DNA from 4 places in the Geobacillus sp. FSL W8-0026 genome. Region 1 is predicted to be linked to each of the others. Evidence: predicted binding sites of a transcription regulator. Region 1 holds the regulator's gene; each other region holds the start of a gene.
The links. Region 1 encodes Rex, which represses fermentation and respiration genes when NADH is low (regulators of the CRP and FNR family bind a similar motif). Its sites were predicted from a motif close to TTGTGAAATATTTCACAA; they were not measured.

Region 2: the regulator Rex is predicted to act here: its motif matches at 5,286-5,303, upstream of NST29_RS08695 (nitrate reductase subunit alpha).
Region 3: the regulator Rex is predicted to act here: its motif matches at 1,886-1,903, upstream of ric (iron-sulfur cluster repair di-iron protein).
Region 4: the regulator Rex is predicted to act here: its motif matches at 4,243-4,260, upstream of NST29_RS03235 (L-lactate dehydrogenase).

Annotation. Positions count from the first base shown of each region.
Region 1 covers NZ_CP150194.1:269,727-277,292, forward strand. The annotation lists gene tsaE (tRNA (adenosine(37)-N6)-threonylcarbamoyltransferase complex ATPase subunit type 1 TsaE) at 1-176, shown strand, start outside; gene tsaB (tRNA (adenosine(37)-N6)-threonylcarbamoyltransferase complex dimerization subunit type 1 TsaB) at 173-913, shown strand; gene rimI (ribosomal protein S18-alanine N-acetyltransferase) at 873-1,328, shown strand; gene tsaD (tRNA (adenosine(37)-N6)-threonylcarbamoyltransferase complex transferase subunit TsaD) at 1,321-2,337, shown strand; gene NST29_RS01455 (ABC-F family ATP-binding cassette domain-containing protein) at 2,676-4,601, opposite strand; gene moaC (cyclic pyranopterin monophosphate synthase MoaC) at 4,700-5,188, shown strand; gene NST29_RS01465 (redox-sensing transcriptional repressor Rex) at 5,204-5,866, shown strand; gene tatA (twin-arginine translocase TatA/TatE family subunit) at 5,863-6,015, shown strand; gene tatC (twin-arginine translocase subunit TatC) at 6,035-6,778, shown strand; gene NST29_RS01480 (YdiK family protein) at 7,175-7,354, opposite strand; gene NST29_RS01485 (type II CAAX endopeptidase family protein) at 7,351-7,566, opposite strand, start outside.
Region 2 covers NZ_CP150194.1:1,741,383-1,748,948, reverse strand. The annotation lists gene NST29_RS08710 (tetratricopeptide repeat protein) at 1-3,702, opposite strand, end outside; gene NST29_RS08705 (alpha/beta fold hydrolase) at 3,849-4,601, opposite strand; gene NST29_RS08700 (metal-dependent hydrolase) at 4,689-5,192, opposite strand; gene NST29_RS08695 (nitrate reductase subunit alpha) at 5,364-7,566, shown strand, end outside.
Region 3 covers NZ_CP150194.1:2,767,757-2,775,322, reverse strand. The annotation lists gene moaA (GTP 3',8-cyclase MoaA) at 1-1,020, shown strand, start outside; gene ric (iron-sulfur cluster repair di-iron protein) at 1,116-1,823, opposite strand; gene glp (gephyrin-like molybdotransferase Glp) at 2,578-3,837, shown strand; gene mobB (molybdopterin-guanine dinucleotide biosynthesis protein B) at 3,834-4,334, shown strand; gene NST29_RS13875 (molybdenum cofactor biosynthesis protein MoaE) at 4,331-4,795, shown strand; gene moaD (molybdopterin converting factor subunit 1) at 4,795-5,025, shown strand; gene NST29_RS13865 (YwiC-like family protein) at 5,031-5,759, shown strand; gene NST29_RS13860 (DNRLRE domain-containing protein) at 6,207-7,566, shown strand, end outside.
Region 4 covers NZ_CP150194.1:645,428-652,993, reverse strand. The annotation lists rRNA gene NST29_RS03260 (16S ribosomal RNA) at 1-448, opposite strand, end outside; gene NST29_RS03255 (YgzB family protein) at 1,036-1,389, shown strand; gene perR (peroxide-responsive transcriptional repressor PerR) at 1,415-1,867, opposite strand; gene bcp (thioredoxin-dependent thiol peroxidase) at 2,094-2,570, opposite strand; gene NST29_RS03240 (potassium channel family protein) at 2,634-3,038, opposite strand; gene NST29_RS03235 (L-lactate dehydrogenase) at 3,269-4,222, opposite strand; gene NST29_RS03230 (ABC-2 family transporter protein) at 4,372-5,157, opposite strand; gene NST29_RS03225 (ABC-2 family transporter protein) at 5,161-5,952, opposite strand; gene NST29_RS03220 (ATP-binding cassette domain-containing protein) at 5,945-6,949, opposite strand; gene NST29_RS03215 (glutamate-1-semialdehyde 2,1-aminomutase) at 7,169-7,566, shown strand, end outside.

The sequences.
Region 1 (7,566 bases):
ACTTTGGCGGTGACGGGATTACGGTTGTGGAGTGGGCGCACTTGATTGCTGGCCAGCTTCCGGCCGAACGTCTGACGGTGTATTTGCTTGACCGCGGTGGGGATGAACGGCTGCTTCGTTTTGAGCCGCTGGGACAACGCTATGAACAGTTATGCGAGGAGATTTTTGGCGCATGAAAGTATTAGGGATTGATACATCAAACACACCACTTGGTCTTGCTTTGGCGGATGGAAATGTTGTGAAGGGTGAATGGATCACGAATGTGAAAAAAGATCATTCGCTCCGTGCGATGCCGGCTATCGAATCGCTGTTTCGCCAGTGTGGGATGGCCCCGAAAGACCTTGATTTGATCGTAGTGGCCAAAGGGCCCGGGTCTTATACAGGAGTACGAATTGGCGTGACGATTGCGAAAACGCTCGCTTGGTCGCTCGGTATTCCGATCGCCGGTGTGTCGAGCCTTGAAGTGCTCGCCGCCAACGGCCGTTGCTTCTCCGGTTTGATTGTCCCATTGTTTGATGCGCGGCGTGGGCACATTTATACTGGGCTTTATCACAGCGACGGGAGTGTGCTTCGCCAGCTTGAACCGGATCAACTTGTGGTGGCGGATGAGTGGGCGCGGCGACTAGGAGAGCGGGGAGAGGACGTATTGTTCATTGGTGCGGATGTGCTGTTATATCACGAGCTGTTTCAGCGCGTCCTAGGTGGGCGGGCCCATATGGCTCCTCCGTCATTGGCGTTGCCGCGCCCGAGCGAGCTGGTGATGCTCGGTAAAGAAAAAGAGCGTAGAAATGCCCATACGTTTGTGCCAGATTACCTCCGCCTGGCTGAAGCGGAGGTGAAATGGCTCGCAAAACAAAAAGGGGAACGAAACGATGGGGATCGATGTACAATTTCGGCCAATGACCATTCATGATATTGATAAAGTTGTGCAGGTGGAGCGGGCATCGTTTACCGCGCCTTGGAGTCGGGAGTCGTTTTATCATGAGTTGATGTACAACCGCTACGCTCTCTATATTGTAATGGTGCATCGAGGGCGAATCATTGGCTATGCTGGGATGTGGTTGGTCATTGATGAAGCGCACGTCACGAATGTTGCTGTTCTTCCCGAATTTCGTGGCCAAAAACTTGGTGAGGCGTTGATGCGTTGTCTGATGGATCTGGCGAGGCGACAAGGGGCAGTGACGATGACGCTGGAAGTGCGTGTGTCCAATCATGTCGCTCAATCGTTATATCGGAAACTCGGGTTTCGCAACGGCGGTATTCGAAAACGATATTATCCCGATAATTTTGAGGATGCGTTGGTGATGTGGGTGAAGCTACATGAATGAAGATGTGTATGTATTAGGGATTGAAACAAGCTGCGACGAGACTGCCGCCGCGGTTGTTAAAAACGGAAGAGCCATTCTGTCCAATGTGGTCGCTTCACAGATGGAAAGTCATCGGCGGTTTGGCGGCGTCGTTCCTGAGATCGCCTCGCGCCATCATGTGGAGCAAATTACGCTCGTGATTGAAGAGGCGATGCAGCAGGCGAAAGTGTCATTTTCCGACCTTCAGGCTATCGCTGTGACAGCGGGGCCAGGGCTTGTCGGGGCGCTTCTTGTCGGAGTGAACGCGGCGAAAGCGTTGGCGTTTGCTCACGGCATTCCGCTTGTCGGCGTGCATCATATCGCTGGGCATATTTATGCCAATCAGCTCGTGTCGGAAATGAAATTTCCGCTCTTGGCTCTGGTCGTTTCCGGAGGGCATACAGAGCTCGTTTACATGGAAGAACACGTCAAATTCAAGGTGATTGGTGAAACGCGAGATGACGCCGCCGGTGAGGCGTATGACAAGGTGGCTCGCGCTTTGGGGCTTCCGTATCCGGGAGGGCCGCACATTGACCGGTTGGCCCAAGAAGGAGAGCCGACCATTGACTTGCCGCGGGCATGGCTTGAGGAAGGATCGTATGATTTCAGTTTCAGCGGCTTAAAATCGGCGGTGTTGAATACGCTTCATCGTGCTAAACAGCGCGGCGAGGAGATCGATCCGAAGCAGATGGCAGCCAGTTTTCAAGCCAGCGTAGTTGAAGTGTTGACGACAAAGACTTTACAAGCAGCCAAACAATATCGCGTCCGGCAAGTGTTGCTCGCTGGTGGAGTGGCGGCCAACCGCGGGTTGCGGACTGCATTAGGGGAGCGAATGAGGCAGGAGCTCCCCGGTGTGGAGCTGGTTATTCCACCGTTATCGTTATGTACCGATAATGCGGCGATGATTGCGGCCGCGGGCACGATGTTGTACTGGCAAGGCAGGCGGTCAGATTTGGCGTTGAACGCCGATCCAAGCTTGCCGTTGGCGTAACGTAACGAAGGACAAACCGATGGACACAATCGGCGGTTTTGGCGGCGGGCCAACCGCCGTTTCTTTTTTAGACGGCAAGGGTGGATTGGTGGACAGACTGGTGGTCCGATTTGTGCATAGTTTCATCCACAGGTTGTGGATGATGTGGAAATATGGCGTAAATCGGATGAATATGAGGAAAATAATACACAGCGATGTTGAACAAAATCGAACTGTTTTTTGTGGATAATGTGGAAAAGTTGGTGAATAACCTATATTTCACTGGATGGATTGTGGATTTCTTTGTGGATAATGTGACTAATTGAAACCGCCCACCGAAATAACCGGCGGGCGGTTGGTTATGGTGAGTCATAAAGCTGCTCCCATTCGGCCAGCAGTTTTTCCACTTGCTGCTTTCGCTCCTCGTTTTCTTGCACAAGCTGTTGTGCTGTTTCGTAGTCGTCATAAACGGACGGATCGCATAGTCGCTGTTCGGCTTGGGCGATTTGCTCTTCAAGCGCGGTGATTTCTGCTTCGATTTCGGCTAGACGGCGTTGACGTTGACGCTGGCGTCTTTTTTCCTCTTTTTCTTGTTCATAAACAGATTTCGCCGACTCGTTGCTGCTCGGAACGATTGGGCTGGCATCCAAACGGGCTAACTCACGCATTTCTTCTTTTTTGGCGATATAGTAGTCATAGTCTCCCAAATATTCGCTAAGGCCGTCGCTTGACAGCTCGAGCACCTTCGTAGCGATGCGGTTGATGAAATAGCGGTCGTGGGAGACGAACAAAATGGTGCCTGGATAGTCGATCAATGCCTGTTCGAGCACTTGTTTGCTGTCGAGGTCTAAATGGTTGGTCGGCTCGTCCAGAATGAGAAAATTGGCCTGTTGGAGCATCAGCTTCGCGAGCGCCAAGCGCGCCTTTTCCCCGCCGCTCAACGCTGAGATCGGTTTTAAAACGTCATCGCCCGAAAACAGGAAGTTGCCGAGTATCGTTCGGATTTCTTTTTCTGTTTTAAGGGGGTAAGCATCCCATAATTCGTCAATGACTCGTTTATTGGACGACAGGTCGGCTTGATCTTGATCATAATATCCGATTTGGACGTTCGTGCCGTAGCGCAAATGTCCGGCCTGAATGGGAAGCTGCCCGGCGATGGCTTTCAACAGTGTAGATTTGCCGATGCCGTTTGGACCGACCAACGCGACGCTTTCGCCGCGGGCGATGCGGAAGCTGATATGACGAATGACCGGCTCGTTCCGGTAACCGACGGCCACGTCTTCAGCGATGAGCACTTGTTGACCGCTTGGTCGTTCGATCGTGAAAGAAAATGATGCCGATTTTTCCTCTCCGACAGGCCGTTCCATTCGCTCCATTTTCTCCAGCTGTTTTCGCCGGCTTTGCGCCCGCTTGGCCGTCGAGGCGCGGGCGATGTTGCGCTGAATAAACTCTTGCAATCGGGCGATTTCTTCCTGTTGTTTTTCATATCGCTGTAGCTCTTGCTCATATTGCTGCGCTTTCAGTTCCAGATAGCGGCTGTAGTTGCCATTGTACGTCCGCAGCTTGGCGTTGGACAGCTCGTACACGTGATTGGCAACTTTGTCGAGAAAGTATCGGTCATGGGAGACGAGCAAGAGGGCGCCCGGATATGCCTGCAAATACTGTTCCAGCCAAGCGAGTGTGTCCAAGTCTAAATGGTTGGTCGGTTCGTCTAAAATCAGCAAATCCGGCTTGGACAACAGCAGCTTTCCGAGAGCGAGCCGTGTTCGCTGTCCGCCGCTTAACGAAGAGACCGGTGTTGTTTGATAATCGTATGAAGAAAATTGCAATCCGTGCAAGACGGAACGAATGTCGGCCTCATATTGATAGCCGCCTTGTTCCTTATACTGCTCTTGCAGTTCATCGTACATTTTCAGCGTTTTTTCATAGCGGACGGGATCGGCGAGCACATCGGGATCGCCAAGCTGAGAGCCGAGCGCGGCCAGCTGTTGTTCCATCGCTTGAAGCGGTGCGAACACGTCGAGCATTTCCTCCCAAATGGAGCGTGATGATTCCAACCCGCTCTGTTGTGCCAAATAGCCGATTTTGAGATGGTTTGGCTTGATGATTTCACCGCTGTCAAAAGATAGTTCGCCGGCGATGATTTTTAATAATGTCGATTTTCCCGCTCCGTTTCGGCCGACAAGGGCGATGCGGTCGCGGGACTGTATTTCTAGTTTAATATTCGATAAAATAAGGTCAGCGCCAAAATATTTCGTGAGTCCACGCACTTGCAAAATCATCATGTCGGTTCACCTCTCGGAATAGTTTAACGTATGTTGCTCAGACGGTCAAAGACAGAAGGAGAAAAATCATGTATAGTGTAGACATGGAGGAGATGGCTTTGTCATCGTTTACCCATTTTAATGAAGAGGGACGCGCGAAGATGGTCGATATCACGGACAAAGAAGAGACGGTCAGGGTCGCGGTGGCGCGAACGAGCGTCACTGTCAGCCAAGAAATTTATGAAAAAATCAAAGGCCGTGACATTAAAAAAGGGGATGTGCTGGCCGTCGCCCAAGTGGCAGGGGTCATGGCGGCCAAAAAAACGGCTGACCTGATCCCGATGTGCCACCCGCTGATGCTAAAGAGCGTCGATTTCACGTTTTCTTGGGAGCATGAAGAAACCGAGCCTCGTCTTGTCATTACAGCGACCGTGAAAACGAAAGGGAGCACGGGGGTGGAAATGGAAGCGCTGACGGCCGTTTCGGTTTGTGCGTTGACGGTATACGACATGTGTAAGGCGCTCGACAAAGGGATGACGATCGGTCCGACGTATTTGGTCGAAAAAACGGGCGGGAAATCCGGCCATTATCGACGGAAAACCGATTAGCTAGGGGATGAGACAATGAGCAATGAACAACCGAAAATTCCGCAAGCGACGGCTAAGCGGCTGCCGCTTTATTACCGATTTTTAAAGAACTTGCATGCATCAGGAAAGCAGCGCGTCTCTTCCGCTGAGCTGAGCGAGGCGGTGAAAGTCGATCCAGCGACGATCCGCCGCGATTTTTCGTATTTTGGCGCGCTCGGCAAAAAAGGATACGGGTATAATGTCCATTATTTGTTGTCGTTTTTTCGCCAGACGTTGGAAGAGGATGAAGTGACTGAAGTGGCGCTGTTTGGAGTCGGCAATTTAGGCACCGCTTTTTTAAACTATAATTTTTCGAAAAACAATAACACGAAAATTGTGATGGCGTTCGATGTTGATGAGCAAAAAGTAGGAACGACAGTCGGCGGCGTGCCCGTCTATCATCTCGATGAGCTGGAAGAACGGCTGCGCGGCGACATTCCGGTCGCTATTTTAACCGTGCCGGCCTCCGCGGCTCAGGCGTTGACCGATCGCCTTGTCGCCCAAGGGATTAAAGGAATTTTAAACTTTACTCCGGCGCGGCTGAACGTGCCTGACCATATTCGCGTTCACCACATCGATTTGGCCATTGAGCTGCAATCGCTTGTGTACTTTTTGAAAAACTATCCATCGCCATCGGCAAAAGGAGAGAATCATTCATGAAATATGTATTGCTGGCTGTTTTGATTTTGCTGTTGTTTGGCACGAAAAAGCTGCCGGAACTAGGGCGTTCGTTTGGCGAGTCGCTGCGCGAGTTCAAAGACGCCACCAAGGGTCTTGCGGATGAGGACGAAACGAAAACCGACCGGTGATAAGGCGGGATGAGGAACTATGAATGACAAAGAGATGTCAGTGTATGAACACCTCGGTGAACTGCGAAAGCGGCTGATCATTGTGCTCGTTTTTTTCGCCGCGGCGTTGGCGGCGAGCTTCTTTTTCGTCGATGATGTCATTATCTATTTGCAACGAACGGCTGAGACAAAGCAGCTGACCATGAACGCCTTTCGCCTGACCGATCCGATCAAAGTATACTTTCAGTTTGCTTTTGTCATTGCCGCCGTGCTGACGTCTCCGGTGCTGCTGTATCAAATTTGGGCGTTTGTCAGCCCCGGTCTGTATGAAAAAGAGCGGAAGGTAACGCTAAGCTATATTCCGGCATCGATTGTTCTTTTTTTGGGCGGTGTCAGCTTTGCCTATTTCGTTTTGTTTCCATTTGTCGTTCGATTTATGAACCAGCTGGCTGAACAGCTGGGGGTCCAGCAAATGATCGGCATTAACGAATATTTCCAGTTTATGCTTCAGCTTGTGCTGCCGTTTGGCGTTGTGTTTCAGCTGCCGATCGTGGTGCTGTTTTTCACCCGCTTAGGGCTTATCACGCCGCAGTTTCTTGTTCGCGTTCGCAAGTATGCGTATTTGGTGCTGTTAATTATCGCGGCGATTATCACGCCGCCCGATGTGTTGTCGCAAGTGATCGTCATGATTCCGCTTACGCTTTTGTATGAAGGGAGCATTTGGATCGCAAAAATCGGCTACCGGAAGGCGCGATCAGCGGCGGAACAAGGAGACAACGAGTAAAGCGGCGCACGGCCAAAGCGATTTTTAAACAAAAAATTCCATGGACAGCGTCCACTCGGGGGGAAAATCTCGCGCCGGTCCGGCATTTTCACGGGAAAGATCCATGGGCAAGCTGTGATCTGCCCTCCACTTGGAGGGTGAAAATCTCGCGCCGGTCCGGCATTTTCATGGGAAAGATCCATGGGCGGTGTGATCTGCCCCCACCCGGGGATGCAAATCCGTGTCAGGCCGGCATTTTCACGGGAAAGGTCCATGGGCAAGCTTGTGATCTGCCCTCCAGACGGGGATGAAAATCGCCGCTTGCCGACGGGGATGTTCGCGGGAAACAGATCGAGGGAGCACGGATGGGCATATCATAAAAAAAGGTGTCCCGATCGTACGTTTGGGGCACCTTCTTTATCGCTTCGGGGTAAAAAGCAGACGAAAGGCGGTTCCGAAATCAAAAGCCGCCAACGCCGCCAAGGCGATGGTCGAAACGTTCCAAATCGTTTCATGCGCGCTTTGGATCGCCAAATACGTAAACAGCAAACCTAGAAGGAAATAGGGCAATGAGAAGAGTCGAGGGTGGCGCGTCATAACCATACCCCCCAAATCGTCAGCGGCAATTCCGGCTGGCGCATCATTTTTTCCATTTCATCAGCCAGTAGCATCTGCACAACGACAACGAACGTGTTCATCGCCACATGGGCGAACATCGGCACGAAAATGCGGCCGGTTTTCGCATATAAAAAGGCGAACGTCAGACCGATCGCTGTATACAAAAGCAAATGCTCCAGCTCCATATGGGC
Region 2 (7,566 bases), 1.5 Mb from region 1:
GACATCGTCCGGGTCATCAGCCACTAGCCGTTCAAGCCACCGCTTGGCTTCTTGGCGCTTCTTCTCATCGTCGGCCTTCAACAAGTGTTCGACGAATTCACGCGCCAATGAAGGATCCCAAACGCGGGCGAGCGCTCGGCGCCACGTTTTGATGGCATCGTCCTCCAGCTCGATCGCCGCATAGAGGCGGGCGAGCTGCCCATAGGCTTCCGCATCGCTGCGATTGAGGCGAATCGCCTCCTCATACAAATCAATGACGATCGAAAACAAGGAAAACCTGCCCATCCATTCTTTCGCTTTTGTCCACCACCGCACCGGCTCGTCGCTTTCGTTCTGTTCCTCTTCCAAATACGGAAGGAGAGCGGCGGCCGCATTCCGATAAACAACGCTTTTCGCCTCACGGCCGATCTTCAGCCGCTCCAGCCGGTGGCGCAGCTTCCCTAAGCCGCGCATCGTTTTCGGGAATAAGGCGACATATGCCGAATACAACGATTCATCGTCGGGATGGCGCACCATCAACCGCTCGAGCAGCTTGATTGCCTCTTTCGTGCGTCCTTCCCGGCTAAGCACATTCGCGTAATGACGAAGCACTTCACTGTGATCCGGGTCAAGAGCAAGCGCCTTCTCGACCGCCGCCTTTTCTTGATCGCGGCGTCCGAGCGCTCCATAGACATATCCAAGACTGTCGTAATACCACGCCTCCCCTGCATGCGGACGGGCATCAGCCAACGCGCGGAGAAGCGCGGAAGGCTCCGCAATCGCGGCAAGCTGCTCCATATCGACACGCTTCGGGGCAAGGCGGACCGCCTGAAGCAAATGCGTATGCTGCCGCTCTTCGTTTCCTTCTGCCTCATAGAGCGCAGCTAAGCGAAAATGGCAAAGGACAAACGATGGATCGGCTTTGAGACAAGCCTCATACTGTTGTTTCGCCTCTTCGTGGCGTCCAAGTGAGGCGCACAGCTCCGCGAGCCGAAAGCGGGAAAGCGCATGGCCCATGGCGGCAGCTTCGCGGTACAAATCCATAGCCTTCGACGGCCGTCCTTGCCGTTCATAAAGGGCGCCGAGAGCGGAATGGGCCGAAACGAGTGTCGGGCGAGCTGAGACAAGCTGTTCTAAAAACGCCCGGCCGCGTTCCTCTAAAGACGGCGTTGCCAGCTGATCAAGGTAAAACTCGTACGCTTCTTCCGCCTCAAACTCAGCCAGACGCAACCCTTCTTCCAACCACGACAGCGCCGTCTCGCGTCCTTCCTCCTCGTCGGCGAACCCATGGGCGACAAGCCATCTTCCCGCGTTCAGCCAATATTCGCTGTTGGCGGCAAAACGGGCGCGCTGCTCGATCACATATCGACGCGCTTCATCCATATCCCCGCGTTCTGCAAGGGCGGCCGCCAAGCCGAGATGGGCGAACACGTCATCGCGGTCATGACGGATCGCCTCTTCGTAGCACGAAACCGCTTGTTCCGCCTCTCCTTCCTCCATATAGAGATCGCCAAGGCGGACGTAAAGCGGCGCCAACCGCCAGGCGGCGGCCAATCCCTCTTCCAACACCGCTTTCGCTTTTTCCCGATCACCGTCGTCATCATACAAGTCAGCCAACATCAAATACGGGTACGGTTCCTGCGGGTCGAGCGCTTTGGCGACGCAAAAGCCGCGTTCCGCCTTGCGCCGGCGGCCGAGCTCCCGATCGCAGCGGGCCCGCTCATACCAAAGCTGGGCATCCCGCCGTTCGCGGCGCACAAGACGATCAAACCAGGCGCGCGCTTCGGCAAACCGCTTCGCGTGGAACAACAGCACACCATGGTTCGTTTCGATAAACAAATCGCCCGGATATAAGCTGACCGCTACGCGCGAAGAGATGAGCCCTTTTTCGATATGACCGGCGTACGCCGAGGCGAGTCCGAAATAGCTCCACACTTCCGGCTGATCTGGGTCCAACTGGAGCGAGGTGCGAAAATAGCGAGCCGCCTCTTCGTAGCGGCTGGCAAAAAAGGCGATTCGGCCGCGCAAATAATGGTAGAGCGGGCTTTGTGCCTTTCCTTTCACCCGTTTGAGCACGTCTTCAGCCTTCTCCATTTCTTGCGTGTAGACATACGCTTTCGCCGCCATCAGCAGCAAGTCGTTATGTTCGGGATACTCGCTCAAGACGCGCCTGGTGTAATCAAACACAAGCGGCTTCGCCTCATCGCTGCTAAAATGCTTCATGACATACAGCCATGTGTACGGGATGTGCTCATGCTTGCGCAAAAAGGCGACAAACGCGTCGAAATGCGCCTGCTCGTCCTCATCCATCTTTTCGGCCAACGCATGCAATTCGCGGAAATAGCGGTCTTCCTCTTCGGGGAGCTCGGCGGCGAGCGCCGCTTTTTCCCGGGGAAGCGCCACAATCGACAAATAATGCGTCCCTGCATACCATTTGGCAAGCTCGTCCTCGGAAACAACAAACGGATCAAATAGATTCGGGTCTTGCACGTACAACGCCCCAAGCCGCTCGTCATAGCCAAACAACACCTGCACGTGCGATGACTGTTCATAATCGACGCTTAACAGCACCGGAACGCCCTCATCAATCAGCCGCTTCCAACGAAGCGGCGAGCCGACGAAAAAGCGGCAAACAAAGCCAAGCTCTTCCAAATAATGAACCGTCGTCGACAATTTCGATCCGCGCACATCAAAAATATGTTGGGCCACTTCATCCTGCGTACGGGGGGAGCCAAGCAATCGAAGCATCATTTCCAAACTTGCCGGCACGCAATAGTTATGCTTTTGCACGACCGGCACAAGCGGCAGCACCACCGACCGTTTCCTTTGCCGCCCAAGCGCTCGGGCGTACGGCGTTTTTTCAAGCTGCGGCTCCGCTTTCACAAGCGATTCAAGCTTCTCCCATTCGTCAAGCTGGTAATACAGTTCGGCGCGCAAATGGGCGAAATAACGGCGATGCATATGAAGCGGATTCAGGCGGTCAAGCTCCTCCATCGCCGCGAGCGCCTCGCGGTAGGCGCGCACATCGCGCAGGCGGCGCACGCGCTCAGCGTAAAACGCTAACACTTGCGGAAAACGCTGCTTTCCTTCTTCCAAAACGGCAAGCGCCTCGCGGTGGCGGCCATCGAGCGCATACAAATCGGCAAGAAGCAAATAGCACATATCGCCGCGCTCCGAGTCGTCGAGACCGGCGCGAATCACCTGTTCGGCGCGCTTCCGGTCGCCGGTCTCGATATAAAAATAGCCCCACTTGTCATGCATCGGCGCCGTCTCATAGCGGGCAACCACATCCATCCATTCGTGCGCCTCATCGATCCGCTGCATATCCAATAAAGCGCGCACCAACGCAAACGCCGCCCGGGCGATCGCTTCCCTCGGCTCCTCCACCCGGCCTTCGAGCGCGGCGGTCAGGCGCGGAGTGAGCGCCTCTTCCACATCGAGCGGCCGGCGTTGATCGAGCCATTCGTCGCACAACCACGCAAGCGTCTGCAGCGTGTTGAACTTCCGGTGGGCGTACCGGGCGACAAGCCCGCTATGCCGGTACATAAGCGCGTAGTCGAACAGGCGGACAAGCGTCCGAAACGGTTCGATCTCGTCCCACGAAGCCATGAGCGGCCGCCATTGAAACAATCCCATGTTTTCTAAATGCGGCCGCACCTGGGCAAGGGCATCCACGATTCGTTTTTCTTCAACGAGCAATGCGATCGGTTTGATATGATTCATACAAAGAAACTCCCTTATTCTTTTTCTAGCTATTTATTAAGTGTAGAACAAGCCCGGCAAAACAGCCACATATTTTTTTCACAAAAATACCGACAAACAAAAAATGGCCTCTCCTTTGAACAGGATCAGCCATATACCGATTCGTTTTATCCGGCGTGCTTGGCGAAAAATTCGAGAGACCGTTCAATAATCATCGGTTGGTCGTAATCGAGCGTCGCCACATGGTAGCTGTTTCGGAGGCGGACGATCTCTTTCTCCGTCGATGAAATGCCTTGAAAGATGATGTCAGCGTTTCCCGGCGGCACGACGTGATCTTCGTCGGAGACAAAAATCAACGCCGGACAGACGATGCGATCGAGTTTCGCTTTTGTCTGTGCCATCAGCCTAGCCAGCTGAAGAAGCGAAGCGGTCGGCGTTTTCTCGTATGCCAGCTCTTTCACATCCGGGTTTTTCAAGTCCGAACCGATCGAATCCAGATACCTCGGCAGCTCGCCCCCGCCCGTCATCCCGGCGGCGATGGCCGGGATGTCGACAGCGGCGTTAATCGGCACGATGCCGCAGATGTCTGGGTGATGTTCCGCCAAATAAAGCGTGAGCGTCCCGCCCATCGACAGCCCGGTGACAAAAATGGTTTGGCATCGTTGTTTCAGCCATCCATATCCTTCTTCGACCGAGGCGACCCAATCGTGGAACGTCGTCCGTTCCATGTCTTCGTAATGCGTTCCGTGCCCTTTTAAGCGCGGCAGGCAAACGGTATAGCCGGCTTTCGCATACGCTTCAGCGAGCGGGCGCATGCTGTGGGGCGTGCCGGTGAATCCGTGCACGAGCAGCACCCCGACCGGCCCGTTTTCGGCGTAAAACGGCTCGGCGCCCGAGAGCACCGGATATTGTTCGCTCATCTTCCTCTCCCCCTTATCTAGTCAAATCCGTTCCTCTCACTATATTCGCCGCCGCACCTCTTTTTTCCTTTTTTTGATCGGACGCCGTTACCACATCGACAACCATGACCACCACCATTCGTGAAACAAGCCGTTGACGCCAAAATAGACGAATGCGATCCAAGCGATGCCAACCAATGCTTTCTCCATCCCTTTTCCCGTCCGATAGAGCGGCACTTTCCACCGCTTGGACGAAAACGGCCAAAACAGCGGCACCCCTTGAACAGAAAAAAAGTCTTCCACAATATGAAACAAGTAGCCGAGCACGAGCCCAGCGGTAAACGGCGACGCCGAGTCGCGCCAGACGAGGGCGGCAAGCACCCCCCAGACGATGAGCGAATGCGTCATGCCGCGATGGCCGAACGCTTCTTTTACTTTCCCCGCGACGCCGAACGAACGGCGGCCGACGTATGACGACGGCTCGTCAATGTCAGGAAGAAGGCTGCCGATGACAAGCCCCGCCGTATAGGCGGCGGTAAACGGCAGCTTTGTATGCGCGGCCGCCGCCGCGCCGAGGCATAATGTGGCAATGACATGGCTGGAGTATCGCAACGAAATCCCCTCAAACTTTTATCGTTTTCCCCATTATACCACAGAAAAGAATATTCGTTCGTTTTTTTGACGGATTTGTGACAATGATGCCAAGTGTGACAAAGTTAACATCGCGTTATTGACATCATGGCTATAGTTAAAAGTACACAACGCTAATAAGGAGTGAAGCAAATGAAACGAAAACGATCTCCGCTCACCAACCGTTTCAAATATATTCGGCCGATCGAGCGCCAAGCCGACGGCCATAGCGAAACAACCTACGGCGACCGCGCCTGGGAAGATGCATACCGTCGCCGCTGGCAGCACGACAAAGTCGTCCGCTCGACCCATGGCGTCAACTGCACGGGGTCGTGCAGCTGGAACATTTACGTCAAAAACGGCATCGTCACCTGGGAAGGACAGCAGCTCGACTATCCGTCGACCGGGCCGGATATGCCGGACTTTGAACCGCGCGGCTGCCCGCGCGGCGCGAGCTTCTCATGGTATATGTACAGCCCGCTGCGCGTCAAATACCCGTATGTCCGCGGCATCTTGCTTGACATGTGGCGCGAGGCGCTCTCCCATCATCCAAACAACCCGCTTGAGGCGTGGAAAAGCATCGTTGAAGACCGCGAAAAAGCGAAGCGCTACAAACAGGCGCGCGGGAAGGGCGGATTCGTGCGCGTCAGCTGGGATGAAGCATTGACGCTTGTCGCCGCTTCTTTATTGTATACGGTCGTCAAATACGGCCCGGACCGCAACGTCGGCTTCTCCCCGATTCCAGCCATGTCGATGGTCAGCCATGCCGCCGGATCGCGCTTCATGCAGCTGATGGGCGGGCCGATGTTAAGCTTCTATGATTGGTACGCCGACTTGCCGCCGGCGTCGCCGCAAATTTGGGGCGACCAAACGGACGTGCCGGAGTCAAGCGACTGGTACAACGCCGGCTACATCATCACCTGGGGCTCGAACGTCCCGCTCACCCGGACTCCGGACGCTCACTTTTTAGCCGAAGTGCGCTACCGCGGCACGAAAGTCGTCTCCGTCAGCCCAGATTACGCCGAGTCGACAAAATTCGCCGACGACTGGCTGTCGGTGAAGCAAGGGACGGACGGCGCCTTGGCGATGGCGATGGGACATGTTATTTTAAACGAATATTACGTCAAACGGACCGTTCCATATTTTGAACGATATGCCAAAACGTACACCGATTTTCCGTTTGTCGTCACCTTAAAACAAAACGGCGGCACATGGACGGCCGGCCGCTTCTTGTTGGCGAAAGACCTTGGCAAACAAACGAACAATGCCGAATGGAAGCCGGTCATCTATGATGAAAACACCGACTCGTTTGTCGTGCCGAATGGAACGATCGGCGCTCGCTGGGAAGACAAAGGAAAATGGAACTTGCGTCTTGTTGATGAGGAAACAGAACAGCCGCTTGAGCCACGCCTGTCGTTTTTAGGGAGCGAAGATGAAGTCATCTCGATCCAGCTTCCATATTTCACCGCTGAGGGCGGAAAAACGATCGAACGCGCGGTTCCAGTGAAAAAAGTGCAAACCGTAACAGGAGACGTTTACGTCACGACCGTCTATGATTTGATTTTGGCCAACTACGGCATTGACCGCGGCATCGGCGGCACAGTCGCCCGCTCGTACGATGACGAGGTGCCATTCACGCCAGCATGGCAAGAAGCGATCACCGGCGTCGACCGCGAACTCGTCGTGAAAATCGCCCGTGAGTTTGCCGACAACGCGATCGACACAAACGGCCGGTCGATGATCATCGTCGGCGCCGGGATCAACCATTGGTTCAACTCCGATACGATTTACCGCGCCGTCTTGAACCTTGTCTTGTTCGTCGGCGCCCAAGGGGTGAATGGCGGCGGTTGGGCCCATTACGTCGGGCAGGAAAAGCTGCGGCCGGTGGAAGGATGGCAGACAATCGCCACCGCCCGCGACTGGGTCGGACCAGCGAAATTGCAAAACGGCACGTCATTCTTTTACTTTGCGACCGACCAATGGCGCTATGAAGAGCGGCCGGTCGATGAGCTCATCTCACCGCTGGCCAAAAAAGCGCGCTATTCACACCCTGGCGATTACAACGTCTTGGCCGCGCGGCTTGGCTGGCTGCCGTCGTACCCGACGTTTAACAAAAACGGCATCGAGCTGTATAACGAAGCAGTAAGCCATGGAGCCCGCACGCCGGAAGAGATCGGCGCCTACGTCGCGAAACAGCTGAAAAAGAAAGAATTGCAGTTTGCGATCGAAGATCCGGACAACGAGGCGAATTTTCCGCGCAACTTGATCGTCTGGCGCGCCAACTTAATCTCAAGCTCCGGCAAAGGGCACGAATACTTCTTAAAACATTTGCTTGGCACGACGAACGGCTTGTTAA
Region 3 (7,566 bases), 1.1 Mb from region 1:
GAGCGCAACCGAACGAACGTCATGGACCGCCTGTCCCGCCCGCTTCGCGATTTGCGGTTATCAGTGATCGACCAATGCAATTTTCGCTGCGTCTATTGCATGCCGGCCGACGTGTTCGGGCCGAATTTTCGCTTTTTGGCGGAAGGTGAGCTGTTGACGGTCGAGGAAATGGCGCTTCTTTCGGAATGTTTTGTCGAGCTGGGCGTCGAAAAAATCCGCTTGACGGGCGGCGAGCCGCTCTTAAGGCGCGATTTGGATGCGCTTGTGGCGCGGCTGTCTGCGATTCCCGGCCTGCGCGATATTGGCTTGACGACCAACGGCGTTCATTTAGTGAAATGGGCGCAGCGGCTGAAAGAAGCCGGACTAAAGCGCGTCAACGTCAGCTTGGATGCGTTGGATGATGACATTTTCCGCAAAATGAACGGCATCGGCATCGGCGTCGCCCCGGTGTTAAAAGGCATTGAAGCCGCCCGGGCGGCAGGGCTCGGCGTCAAGGTGAACATGGTCGTCAAAAAAGGGTGGAACGACTCGCAAATCGTGCCGATGGCGGCCTATTTCAAAGAACAAGGCATTCCGCTCCGCCTCATCGAATTTATGGACGTCGGCACAACGAACGGCTGGGATTACTCCCATGTTGTGACGAAAAAAGAGATGTATGAACAAATCAACGCCATGCATCCGCTCGAACCGGTCGAAAAAGCGTATTTCGGCGAGGTGGCGAGCCGCTACCGCTACGTCGGCACGGAGGTGGAAGTCGGCTTTATCGCCTCAGTGACGGAAACGTTTTGCCGCAGCTGCACGCGGGCGCGCATTTCCGCGGACGGGAAGCTGTATACGTGTTTGTTTGCATCGAAGGGCGTGTCGTTGAAAGACAACCTGCGCGCCGGGGCGACGAAAGAGGAACTGAAGTCGTTGATCACCGCGGTTTGGAACCAGCGGACAGATCGCTATTCAGAAGAACGGACGGAAGAAACGGCGAAGCAACGGAAGAAAATTGAAATGTCGTATATTGGCGGATGACAAAGAAGAAGGGCCGCTCTTTCCGGCGAAGAGCGGCCTGTTCATCGCTCGCTGCGCCTGCCTTTGCCTTAGAAATGGGGGAAGGGTTTGCTTGCTTATGCTCTTACCGCCGCCAGCACGCGCGGGAAGAGGACGTTGTTTTCTAAATGGATGTGGGTAAACAAATCTTCTTCGAGCGCGGCGAGTCGGCTGTAAACGAGCCGATACGTGCCGCACGCGTCTTCCGGCGGGGTGAAGTCGTTGGTGATGTCGCGAATGTCTTTGATCAAATCGCCAGCGATCTCATGCTCATTGACCAGTTCGCGAACAGCCTGTTCGACCGCCTCCCGGTTTTCCGGCGAGGGGTTGTCAGTAAATTGGAAAATGAGCGGGAATGCTTCTGTTTCTTCTGTAATCAAGTGTTGCTCGAGTTCCGCTTTTAACTCGTGAAACAGTTTATGCACGCGGGAAAGGTGCGGGTGGTGCATGCCGTGTACGCGCAATACTTTTGTGACATATGGGCTGAGCTGCGGCAGTTCCTCGTTCAAATAGCGGTGGTGCGTGTTGATAATATGATCGACCAAGTCGGTCAGCGTCGCTTCGCTCCAGTTTCGGGTCGGCTTGTTTTGCGCCTCCGCATAAAGGGTGTTCAGCTCGCGAAGGAGCGCTTCGCCATCCAGTCCGCGCTCTTCGATGGCTTCTTTTAACGGACGCTGTCCGCCGCAGCAAAAATCGATGCGCCGCGCTTTCAACAAATCAGCTGCTTTCGGAAATTGAGTGACAATATCGCCAATCAATGATTGTTCAGTAAACCGCTGTTCCATTCATCATCCCTCCATTGATCCAATCGTTACAGCTTCAGCATACCGTGTTTTCCGCGGCCACGTTGTGATTCATCTCACAGCAGCGAAAAAATGAAGACGGAGAACGAATGTGATCAACATCACAACGGCACTTTTCGTTTTTATGTACAATCAAGACAAAAGAGCCGGTCGACCGAGTCGAACATCGGGCTCAAGACGTGCTAAACTATAGTCAGGAACAATACCGCTAGGCGGATAAAGTGAGGCAAGAGCTCGCACCGTCGGCCGCTTTGTTCGGCGAGACGCGGGAAAGGATGTTGGCGCACTTCGCGTCCCGCCTTCGGTCGCCTTGTCAACATCCTCTAGAAGGTTGGTGAAAAACCGCTGTTTGCCTTGATCGATGATGGAACGCGTGAACATAGAAGCTGATACAACCAGTTTTTCTACTTGAGAAACGATTCCGAGAAGCGGTTGCGTGAGTAAATCACCGGCCCCCTAGATGACTGGTGAAAAACGGTTGTTTCTCTATGAACGATGGGGGGAGCGTGTGAAAGGCGATACCGATGCGACAAGGCTTTTCTATTTGAGAAACGAGGCCGGTAAACGGCCTGCTTCCTTAAATCACCGGCCCCCTAGACGAGGAAAAGGATGTTGGCGCATATCGCCGCTGTGAGTGTCGGTGATGAAATGCTGGCGGGAGGCATCAAACCGCTGCAACCACGTGAAAAGGACGAGACCATAGCCGCCAGCCATATAGTCGAAAGGAGAGAGAGACATGGTCGAAAGACGAACCCCGATTCCTGTAGCGGAAGCGATCGCTCGGGTGATGCGTTACGCCGGAGTGGGAGAAGAGGAAACGGTGCCGCTTCGCCAGTCGTATGGCCGCTATTTGGCCGAAGATTTGCGCGCTGACCATGATGTGCCGCCGTTTGACCGCTCCCCGTATGACGGATTTGCCATTCGCGCCGCCGATTCGGAAGGAGCGGGGTTGGATCGTCCGGTCGAGTTTGAAGTGATCGAAACGATTGGCGCCGGACAAGTGGCGAAACAGCCCGTCGGCCCGTTTCAAGCGGTGCGCCTGATGACCGGAGCGCAAATTCCACAAGGGTGCGATGCGGTCGTCATGTTGGAGCTGGCCAAACAGTATGAACGGGATGGAAAAACGTATATGTCGATTAAGCGCCCGTTCCGCCCCGGCGACAACATCTCGTTTCAAGGAGAAGATGCCAAAAAGGGACAACCGCTCGTCGAAAAAGGAACGCGCATCAATCCGGGAGTGGCGGCGCTGTTGGCGACGTTTGGCTACGCCGAAGTGAAGGTGGCGAAAAAGCCGCGGATCGGCTTGTTTGCGACCGGCAGCGAGCTGCTTGACGTTTCTGAACCGCTCGTTCCGGGAAAAATCCGCAACAGCAACGCCTACATGATTGAAGCACAGGCGCTCAAAAGCGGCGCTGAGCTGATCTATTTTGGCCAGCTGGCCGACGACTTTGACGCGTGCTTTCACGCCGTGCGCGAGGCGCTCGATCAAGTGGACATGCTTATGACGACCGGCGGCGTCTCGGTCGGCGATTACGACTATTTGCCCGCCATTTACGAGCGGCTGGGGGCGAACGTTTTGTTTAACAAAATCGCCATGCGCCCGGGGAGCGTGACGACCGTCGCGGAGTGGAATGGCAAGCTGCTGTTTGGCCTCTCCGGCAATCCGTCGGCGTGCTACGTCGGCTATGAACTGTTTGTCCGCCCGGTCGTGCGGACGCGCTTGTTTTCCCCCAAGCCGTATTTGAAAAAAGTGAAGGCCACGCTCGGCGCCGATTTTCCCAAACCGAATCCGTTCACCCGCTTCGTGCGCAGCCGAATCGAAGCGATTGACGGCCGGCTGATCGTCAAACCGGTCGGCATGGATAAGTCGAACATCGTCACCTCGCTCGCGGCGGCCAACGCCTTGATGGTGCTGCCGGGCGGGACGAGAGGATTCGCTAAGGGTGACGAGGTGGACGTATGGCTGCTCGATGATGATGAGGGATCGAGCGAATGAACGTCTGGCAAGTTGTCGGCTATAAACATACGGGCAAGACGACGCTCGTCGAAAAATGGGTGGCGGCCGCCGTCCGGGAAGGATGGCGCGTCGGGACGGTGAAGCATCACGGCCATGGCGGCGAGCCGGCACGGCCGGAAGGCGTCGATTCCGTCCGTCATGAGCGGGCCGGGGCGGTGGCGACAGCGGTGGAAGGGGACGGGCTGTTGCAGCTGCATCTCCGCCGCCCGTTGTGGCGGTTGGATGATGTGTTGGCGCTTTATGCGCCGCTTCGACTGGATCTCGTGCTGGTCGAAGGCTATAAGAAGGCGCTCCATCCGAAAGTCGTGCTTGTGCGCTCCGAGGAAGATTGGGCGTCGCTTCAGCACCTCGCCAACATCCGCGCCGTCATCGCCTGGGAACCGCTTTCCCGGCCGTTGCCGCACCCTTTGTTTTCGCTGGCTGATGAGGCCGCATATATCCCATGGTTGATGAATGAGGTGAGAAGAGGGACATGACGGAATCGTTGTTTGTCATCACGTCCGAGCCGATTTCGGTCGAGGATGTGATGAAAAAAGTGATGCGCCCGGAAGCCGGCGCGGTTGCCGTGTTTGCCGGCACGGTGCGCGAATGGACGAACGGCAAGCGGACGCTCTTTTTGCAATATGAAGCGTACGTGTCGATGGCGGAGAAAATGCTGGCGCAAATCGGAACGGAAATCGCCGAACAATGGCCGGGAGCGAAAACGGCGATCACCCATCGGATCGGGCGCCTTGAGATCGGCGACATCGCCGTCGTCATCGCGGTTTCCTCGCCACACCGCGCGGAAGCGTATGAAGCGAACCGCTACGCCATCGAACGGATCAAACAAATCGTACCGATTTGGAAAAAAGAACAATGGGAAGATGGCAGTGCATGGATTGGCGATCAACTGGAAACAAAAGCTTATCCGTCCGGAAAGCCGGAGGTGAATGAATGATGATCCGTCTCTTGTTTTTTGCCCATTTGGGCGAACAAGTCGGCGAGCGGCAAGTGACATGGCCGCACGTCCCCGACACCGTAGGAAAGCTGAAAGAAGAAGTGGAAGCGCGTTACGGCTTGCCGCTTGACCGCGTCATGACCGCGGTCAATGAGGAGTACGCCCGCGACGACGCGCCGCTTCAACCGGGCGATACAGTCGCTTTTATTCCGCCAGTGAGCGGGGGGTGAGAGCGATGGCAAACAAAAGCAAATGGGTGATGCCTAAACAACATGGCGCTTGGGCGATGCTCATCATCCCGTTTTGGCTCGGGGCATACGCCGGCGGACTCACGTGGGTTCACGCGCCGCTCTTTCTCGCTTGGCTTGCCCTCTACTTGGCGACGTATCCGCTCTTGATGGCGGTCAAAACGAAGCGGAACGAGCCGTACGTGCCCGCTGCCATTCGCTATGGCGTCATCGCCGCGCCGTCCCTAGCCGTTTCCCTTTTGCAGCGGCCGGCCCTTGTTCTCTTTGGCTTGGCGATGATTCCGTTTTTCCTAGTAAACATCTACTACAGCAAGAAAAAGAACGAGCGCGCTTTCTGGAATGATGTTGCGGCCATCGCATCGTTTTGCGTCGGCGGCTTGGGCGCCTTTTATGTCGGGCGCGGGGAATTGACGGTGGAAGCGTTCGAATTGGCCGCGTTTTCCTTCCTCTTTTTCATTGGCAGCACGTTTTACGTCAAAACGATGATTCGCGAAAAGAAAAACGTGCGATACAAATGGCTGTCATGGGGATACCATGCCTTGTTGATTGCCGGTCTCATCGCCATCGGCGAGCCGTTCGCCGTTTTGGCCTACGCGCCGAGCGCCATTCGCGCCGTCTACTTATACGGAAAATCGCTGCCGATCATGAAACTAGGCATCTTGGAAATCGCCAACGCGGCGTACTTTTTCATTGCCATGATCGTGCTCTACTCTTGAACGAACCCCAAACGGGAGACATCAATGACCGTTTGGGGTTTTTGTTTGGTTAGGCGATATGGCTTTTTCATTGCACAAGCATGATGCAAAATGGGCATGAATTCCTTGTCACGGTGTTGCAATGGATCGTTTCAAAAGCCTACCTCCTCTTCTTCCATGCTCGTTCCCAAATCAATTAAAGAAGGGAAGCATTTCAACATTCATTTATCGGATTGTGGACGTTCCAACCCTAAGTCATGTCGAATTTTGTCTGTCGAAAACGGTGGATGGCAGGGAGGAGGAAAGATACAATTTTATTGTAAAAATAATGGAAATAAGGAAGGGGAGCATATGAGAAACATTTGTTTGCGACGATGGTTAGTTTGGATGGTTGTATGGGCTTTAATGGTGTCAAGCATCCCGATAAAGGGATTCGCCGAAACGATCCAATCAGGAGTTGGCCGTATAGTGCCAAAAGAAGAGCCACCCAAGGTGCCGGAAGCCCCGAAACGTCAACACAAGCCAGGGGAAATCGTGGAGATGAGAACCGCTAACACCAAAGTGTACGACAACGGTGATGGGACGTTTACCAAGAAGATCTACTTTGAACCGATTCATCGTAAGAAAAAGGGAGAGCCGCTATTTGAGGAAACATCTTCGAATTTAACGGACTCCGCGAGTGATGAGAACGGTGTGGAGACGGAGAACACCGTTTTGGAAACTACCTTTTACAAAAAAATGTTCAATGGAGAATACGCTACGTTTCGTTACAATGGACATTTTATCTCTTATTCGATTTTAGAGGCATCTGGGAATGAAGTGAAGCCGATCAAGGCGAAGGATGCAAAGGCTATCTATCAGAAAAAAGACAACAAAATTCTACACAAAAACATTTTTCCAAGTATAGACCTACAAAATATTACATTTAACGAGTCAACGAAAGAAGATTTAGTTCTTCATTCTTTTACTGGCTATCATATTTTCAAATTTCGTCTGAAAACAGATTTACAAGCAGACATCCAAGATGATGGATCCATTTTATTGACAAATAAAGAACATGAAAAGGTTTTTGAGTTGCCGAAACCTTTTATGGTGGATTCCCATGTTGATGAGCATTCTGGAGAAGCTCAACGGTCGGAGAATGTAAGTTATGAACTGCAAAAAGATGATGAAGGGTACATTTTAACGGTTAAAGCCGATCCCGAATGGCTGAAAGACCCTAAACGTGTATACCCTGTTTATATTGACCCGAGTACTTCCGTTCAGGTGTCTGCTGATGCATTTGTAATGAGCGCCTATCCGACAACCAACTATAGTTCCTCATCAAGTAAGTGGGATTCGGCGCAGGGACAATACGTTTTAAAGGTGGGGTATTATGATGGAACAACAGGCACTTGCTATGGATTTTTGCACCCGGATTTATCAAGCATCAAATATATGAATGTGACAAATGCCACGTTCCATGTCTATGTCACCCATTCGTATTATACGACAACGCCAACAGGGCTATGGCTCGATGCGGTAGACAGCTCATGGTCCGCGAGCACGTTAACGTGGAATAATAAGCCTTCCTCCACCAACATTGGCAAGGTGGATGTTGCAAGAGACCAATGGGCGCAGTTTGATGTCACGAATACAGTAAAAGAATGGGCATCAGAGACAAAGCCAAATTACGGATTTAAACTTCATACGAATGGCAATGGACAAACGTATTGGAAAAAAGTTGTTTCCACTACGAACAGCAGTTATAAACCATATTTGTCCGTTACGTATACGATCCCCGTTCCCAATACGCCGACAGGAACGGCCTACAGTAATGGGGATGGCA
Region 4 (7,566 bases), 380 kb from region 1:
ACAGAGCTTTACGACCCGAAGGCCTTCTTCGCTCACGCGGCGTCGCTCCGTCAGGCTTTCGCCCATTGCGGAAGATTCCCTACTGCTGCCTCCCGTAGGAGTCTGGGCCGTGTCTCAGTCCCAGTGTGGCCGGTCACCCTCTCAGGCCGGCTACGCATCGTCGCCTTGGTGAGCCGTTACCTCACCAACTAGCTAATGCGCCGCGGGCCCATCCGCAAGTGACAGCCAAAGGCCGCCTTTCAACCAAAGACCATGCGGTCTTCGGTGTTATCCGGTATTAGCTCCGGTTTCCCGGAGTTATCCCGGTCTTGCGGGCAGGTTGCCCACGTGTTACTCACCCGTCCGCCGCTGACCCAACCAGAGCAAGCTCCGATTCGGTCCGCTCGACTTGCATGTATTAGGCACGCCGCCAGCGTTCGTCCTGAGCCAGGATCAAACTCTCCAAAAGAAAGTGGATTGGCTTTGTGAGCTTCAGCGCCGACACCAAACGTGTCAAGCAGCCTCCGCTTTTCGGATTGTCTAGCTTCGGCCGCTATCGGCTCGCGACGCTTCGGTCCTGCTGCGGCGGCGATAGCCTCCTCGCAGGCCCTCCAGCGCGTTTCGCCGATAGGCAAGCGGCCTCCGCTTTTCGGATTGTCTAGCTTCGGTCCGCCGCCGCTCGGGGTCAAATAACCTTCCCCCTCGGGGTGCAAGCACCCCTGTGGGTGAAGAACATTTGCCCGTCGCGGCGACCCGCGGACCTCAGCTTTTCGTTGCGCTTCGTTTCGTTCAGTTTTCAAGGAACAAGATTTTTGCCCTTTGAAAGCGGCTTTTACATCATAGCACTTTTATTATCTGCTGTCAACATCTTTTTTATTCGTTATTATTTCTGTGATGTTTTATTGCCGCAACAGCGATTTAAAATATATCATCGTTCGACAAGCAAGTCAATAGCTTTTTGAAACGAAATAGCATTCATTCGTCCTCAGGCGATTTTTCTTTCTTTTTTCGCTCTGCCCGTGATTTATGGTATATTGGTGTTTAGGAGGGACAATCATGGCCATCAAATATTCAAGTAAAATTAATAAAATTCGTACGTTCGCCTTGAGCCTCATTTTTATCGGGGTCATCGTCATGTATGTTGGACTATTTTTCCGTACGTCCCCAATTATTATGACATTGTTTATGGTGTTCGGAATGTTGTTTCTTGTCGCGAGCGGCATCGTCTACTTCTGGATCGGCACGCTCTCGACAAGAGCCGTTCAAGTCGTTTGTCCTTCATGCGGCAAGGTGACAAAAATGCTCGGGCGCGTGGACTTATGTATGTTTTGTCGCGAGCCGCTGACGTTGGATCGCGAGCTTGAAGGGAAAGAGTTCGATGAAAAATACAACAAAAAAAGGAAAAGCTGATAGCCCCTTTTGCGCTATCAGCTTTTTAATTTGTCCGTCCTCCACCTCGTTGGCAATCAGGACATACCCCGTACACTTCCATCCGGTGATGATCGACTTTAAATCCAGTAACGTGAGCGGCAAGCTGCTCGACTTCATCGAGCGCTGGATAGTGGAAATCGACAATTTTGCCGCACTGCTCACAGATGACGTGATAATGATTGGATGTGACAAAGTCAAATCGGCTTGACGAATCCCCATATGTCAGCTCTTTAACAAGCCCGATTTCTTTAAAGACCCGCAAGTTGTTGTAGACGGTCGCTACGCTCATATTAGGGAATTTCCCTTCCAGCGCTTTATATATCTCATCAGCCGTCGGATGGGACATTGAGCTGATCAAATACTCCAATATCGCATGACGCTGCGGCGTAATGCGTATGCCCGTCTTTTTTAGCATGTCCAGCGCTTCCTTGAGTTGCTCATTGACAGACACCGTCATGCACCTCACTCTCTGCAAAAGATGAAAAAAATTATCATTTTATAATATTTATAATTAGTCTACAAGGAATGTAGGCGTTTTGTCAATATACATACCATTAATATATCGGACTTGCGCGTCTTTATTTAACAAAAAGAGGGCGGAAATCGTTTCCGCCCGCCACAATTCATTCATTTGAGGAGGTTACTATGCATCATACGCAAAAACGTTGTTCTTGCTTGGACGCTTACCTAGATGAGGCCAATCGGGCCACCTGCGCGAGCGTCTCATCGACGTGCCCCTTTACTTTCACCCCGCGCCATTCTTTGACCAATGTTCCATCGGGGGCGATAATGAACGTCGAGCGCTCGATGCCCATGTATTCTTTGCCAAAATTCCGCTTTTTCTTCCAGACCCCATACAGTTCTGCCACCTGATGCTGCTCATCGGAAAGAAGCAAAAACGGCAATTCATACTTCTCAACGAACGTTTCATGCCGCTTGACTGGGTCTGTGCTCACCCCTAAGATGACGGCATTCAATTCGTTAAACCGTTCATAGCGGTCGCGAAAATCGCATGCCTCGGTCGTGCACCCAGGCGTCATGTCCTTTGGATAAAAATAAAGAATGACATACTGACCACAAAAATCGGAAAGCGACACCATTTCCCCGTTGCTTGCTGGCAAAGTGAAATCCGGGGCTGGCTGGCCAATCACTGCCGTCATGGCATTCCCTCCGTCTTCGTTGTTTTCTTTTAGCGTAGCGAAGACGAAGAGAATTTGCAACTGTCAGCGATGGTCCCAGTCAAATACAGTGCGCGTGACAATGACAGCAGGCATAATGTAGCCGAGAAGCGCTTCGGCAATGGCGATCCACCGACCGATGCCGATCGGGGTCACATCCCCGTACCCGACGGATAAGAGCGTCATACCGCTTAAGTACAAGCTATCCTCAAGCAAAGCGAGACGTTCTCCTGTGGCACTGTTCGGAGACGGAGTAAACACTTGATGGCCGTTGATCTGCAAAATCATGTAAATCATAGCAAACCCAAGCATCATTGTTACGTACCACTGAACAAGCACCCATAAGCTGTCGAGCGAAAGCCGGTGCGTCGCTTGCACGCGCGCCGTCCAAAGCGAGGTGATACTGCCTAGGAGGACGGCGGCAATCACTCCGAGGAAGGCGTAATCCATCGCATCCCCCCATCTTTGTCCGTTGTTCATATATACGTGGCCGGACAAGCAATTATGACGGGGAGGAACCAGCGGGGAGTGAAACCAACCGACCGCACCAAGGCGCCGTCTGTCGAGTGGCTCATCCAGTCAAATGGCAAGTTGTCATTTTGACCGAACGCACTCCTCACTGGAAAAAAAAGCGGGCAGCCAGCTCAGTGAGGCGCAAATCGCGTTGTCATGGCGACTCCTCACCGGAAAAAGAAGCGGGCCAGCACCTCTTTCAGCGTCGCGGCGCTGTGGTGAAACCAAGTTTGCTCGTGATCGTCCAGCTCGATTTCAATCACTTCGCGGATGCCATTACGGTTGATGACCGCTGGTACGCCGATATAGACGTCGCGTTCACCGTATAAGCCGTCCAAATAAGCCGAGACGGTCAAAATGGCATTTTCGTTATGCAAAATGGCACGCGTCACGCGGGCAAGCCCCATGGCGATGCCGTAGTATGTCGCTCCTTTTTTCTCGATAATTTGATAAGCAGCGTCACGAACGTTGGCAAAAATGCGCTCCAAATCCTCCCTTGCCTGTTCTCCTTTCGATTCGATCCACTTGCGGATCGGCACCCCGCCGATGTCAGCCTGGCTCCAGACCGGAAGCTCGGTATCGCCGTGTTCCCCGATAATGTAGGCGTGGACATTCGTCGGGGCGATGGCGAAATACTCGCCTAATAAAAAGCGAAAGCGGGCGGTGTCCAAAATCGTGCCCGATCCGATTACTCGTTCTGGCGGCAGGCCGCTGAACTTCCACGTCGCATATGTTAAAATATCAACCGGATTGGTGGCGACAAGAAACAATCCTTGAAACCCGGATGCCATAACCGATTCAACGATCGAGCGGAAAATGGCGATATTTTTATCCACTAGATCAAGCCGCGTCTCGCCTGGTTTTTGATTGGCGCCGGCGCAAATGACGACTAAATCAGCGTCGCGGCAGTCGCGGTAATCGCCATGCCAAATGTCCGTGGGCTTCGGCGCAAACACTTTCCCATGGTTGAAATCCATCGCATCGCCCGCAGCTTTATTTTCATTCGCATCGATGAGCACAATTTCATCGGCAATCCCTTGGTTCAATAAAGCAAAAGCATAACTGGCGCCGACAAACCCGGTGCCGATGACCGCCACGCGATTTCCTCCTCCGTTTTTCATCGCTGTCTCCCTCCTCATTATTGTGAATATATTCACAAATTATTTTACACGATGAAGCGAGAACTATGCATAAACGATTATGGCAATTGTTTGGCCGTTGTTTGGCATTTTTATGACAGCCTCCGTTAAGCAAAAAACGGACGGGGCAGTCAGCTCCCCGTCCCGCGATACCACCTCACCCCAGCGTTCCAAAGCATGACGGCGATGGCAAAAAACAAGGCGCCGACGACCGGAGTGAAAAACGCGTAGCCATACCATTCTTCCTTGCGGAGAAAATACGAAGCCGGATAGACGCCGACGAAGGCAAACGGCAACACCCACGTTAAAATATAGCGGATGACGCGATGGTAAATATCGACCGGGTAGCGGCCATAGCTGCTGATGTTGTACATCATCGGCATGATGGATGTGCGGGCATCGGCAAAAAAGCTAATCGTCGCCAGCGAAATGAAAATGCCGGCATAAATCAACACCCCGCCGACCACAAGCAAAATAAACATCAAGGCATCATACCAATGGAACGAAAGCGACAAGCGGCTGCCGACATACACCATAATGACCAGCCCGGGCACAGCGCCAAGCAACGATTCGAGCTCCATTCGCTCGAGAATGATCTGAAACAGGCTGTGCACCGGGCGCGTCAACACGCGGTCCATTTCGCCTTGGACAATGTAGCGCTCATTAAAATCCCATAAGTTGAAAAAGGCCGCAAATACGGCGTACGGCACGAGGAAAAAGCCGTAAATGAACAACATCTCATCGCGCGACCAACCGTGAAGGAGCGGCGTATGGCTGAACACAACGAGCAAAAAGATCAAGTTGACGGCCTGAGCCATCAAGTCGGACAGCCACTCTACGAACAAATCGGCACGATATTGCAGTTTCGTCTTCATATATTGCCCCATGTATTGAACAAACACCGATACGTAAAACAACGTTTACCCTCCTTGCACAACGAGACGCCGTTTCGCCGCCCTCCATAACCATCCAAGCGGGAACAGCAACGCGATGCACCATGCCGCCTGCATGAGCAGGCCGTCGCGAGCGGCGGCGCCTTGGAAGCTTTCCGTAACAATCATGCTCGGGATATAGCTGATCGCCTGAAACGGAAAATAGTGCATCCATCGCTGCGCCCAATCTGGATAAAAGGAAAGCGGCAAAATCAACCCGGAAAACAAGTCGATGATAAACCGCTTCGCCCGCAGCAACCCTTCATTGCGGAACGTAAAAAACGTCACAACCCCCGCAAGCAAGTTCAGCTCGGAAAAAATGATAAAGCTGAATAAAAGCGACAGAGCGAAGGCGAACCACGTTTTCGCGTGTTCTGGAAACTGCAGCGGCAAAAAAAGCGATACGACCAAAAGCCCAGGCAATGATAAAAAGAACAGGCGGAACAGCCCCTCGCCAAGCCCTTGCACTGCTTTCATTCCCAAATAGCTGTACGGGCGGATCAATTCCACCGCTACTTTTCCATCCCGGATTTCCATGGCGATTTCGCGGTCAAGGTTGTTAAAATAAAACGCCCGCGCCAGCCAAGAAATGGCGACATACGTCGTCATTTGCTCAAGCGACATCCCTTGCATCGACGGCCTGCCCCCATAAACGGCCGACCAAAGGAAGTAGTACGCCGCAATGTTAATGGCGTAAATGAGAATCCCCGTATAATAGTTGGTCCGGTAAGCGAGCATCATTAAAAAGCGGATGCGAATCATTTCCATATACTTATCCATGCACCGCACCCTCTTCGTAAATGTGGCGAACGATCTCTTCCGTCGACGCTTCATAAATCCGAATATCTTGCAGCGGGTAGCGGGCGGCGACGCGGCTGACGACTTCCGGCACTCCTCCCGATGGAACGTGCGCCACCCAAATGTTCGGCTGCTCTCCTTTTTTCCAGACGACATCCAAGCCAACCGTCAGCTCCTGCAAAGGCGGAGCGGCCGTTGCTTCTGCGAATGTAAACGCCACCCGTTTTCCTTGTCCCCACTTTTCTTTTAACGTTTCGAGCGAACCATCATAAATGATTTTTCCTTCGTCAAGCATGATCACCCGCTCGCACAGCGCCTCGATGTCTGACATGTCGTGCGTCGTCAGCAAAATCGTCGTTCCGTACCGCTCGTTCAACTGTTTCAAAAACTGACGGATGTTGAGCTTAACAAGCACATCCAAACCGATTGTCGGCTCGTCCAAAAACAACAGCGGCGGATTGTGAATGAGCGCGGCGGCGAGCTCGCAGCGCATCCGCTGCCCGAGCGACAGCTTGCGCACCGGCTTATCAAGCAGCGATCCGATCTCAAGCATCTCGATCACCTCGCCCATATGGCGGTCGTACTGTTCATCGGGAACGCGGTACACTTTTTTCAACAAGCGAAACGATTCTTGAACCGCGATATCCCACCACAATTGCGAGCGCTGGCCGAACACAACGCCGATCGTGCGCACAAATTTCTCCCGCTCTTGATGCGGGTTCATCCCGTTGACGACGATGCGACCTGACGTCGGGGTTAAAATACCGGTCAACATCTTGATCGTCGTCGACTTGCCGGCCCCGTTTTCGCCGATATAACCGACGATTTCACCTCGCTTGACAGCAAAAGAAATGCCGTCAACCGCCCGAACGGTCGTGTAACGGCGCGTCCATAAATCGCGAAACGCCCCGACGAGGCCGGAGCGGCTTCTATGGACTTTAAATTCTTTTCGCAGCTGTTCAACTTCAATGATGTTCATCGTTCTCCTCCCGCCTCTTTAGTTGCCGACTAACAAAGGGGTTTGCCTGTTTTCCGTTACATCGCCATTCATTATACATAAATCATCGTCATTTGCACCTCTTTTGTGTCTCATCCATACCAAAGGGGCTCGTTTGTGCGCGCGAACACCCTAGCCGCAACTGACAACCCCATTATGGTAAAATAAAGGCGCAGTCATCGGAAACAGGAGGATCAAACGATGCAGTGGACCAAATCAGAACAATTCTATGAGGAAGCACTTAAGCACATTGTCGGCGGGGTGAACAGCCCGTCCCGCTCATACAAAGCCGTCGGCGGCGGAGCACCAGTCGTGATGGAACGGGCGCAGGGAGCGTATTTCTGGGATGTAGATGGAAACCGGTACATCGACTATTTGGCCGCCTACGGGCCGATCATCGCCGGCCACGCCCATCCACACATCGCCGCGGCCATCCGCCGCGCCGCCGAGACCGGAGTGCTGTACGGCACGCCGACGCCGCATGAGATTACGTTCGCCAAAATGTTAAAAGAGGCGATCCCGTCGCTTGAAAAAGTACGGTTTGTCAACTCAGGAACGGAAGCGGTGATGACGACGATCCGCGTCGCCCGCGCCTACAC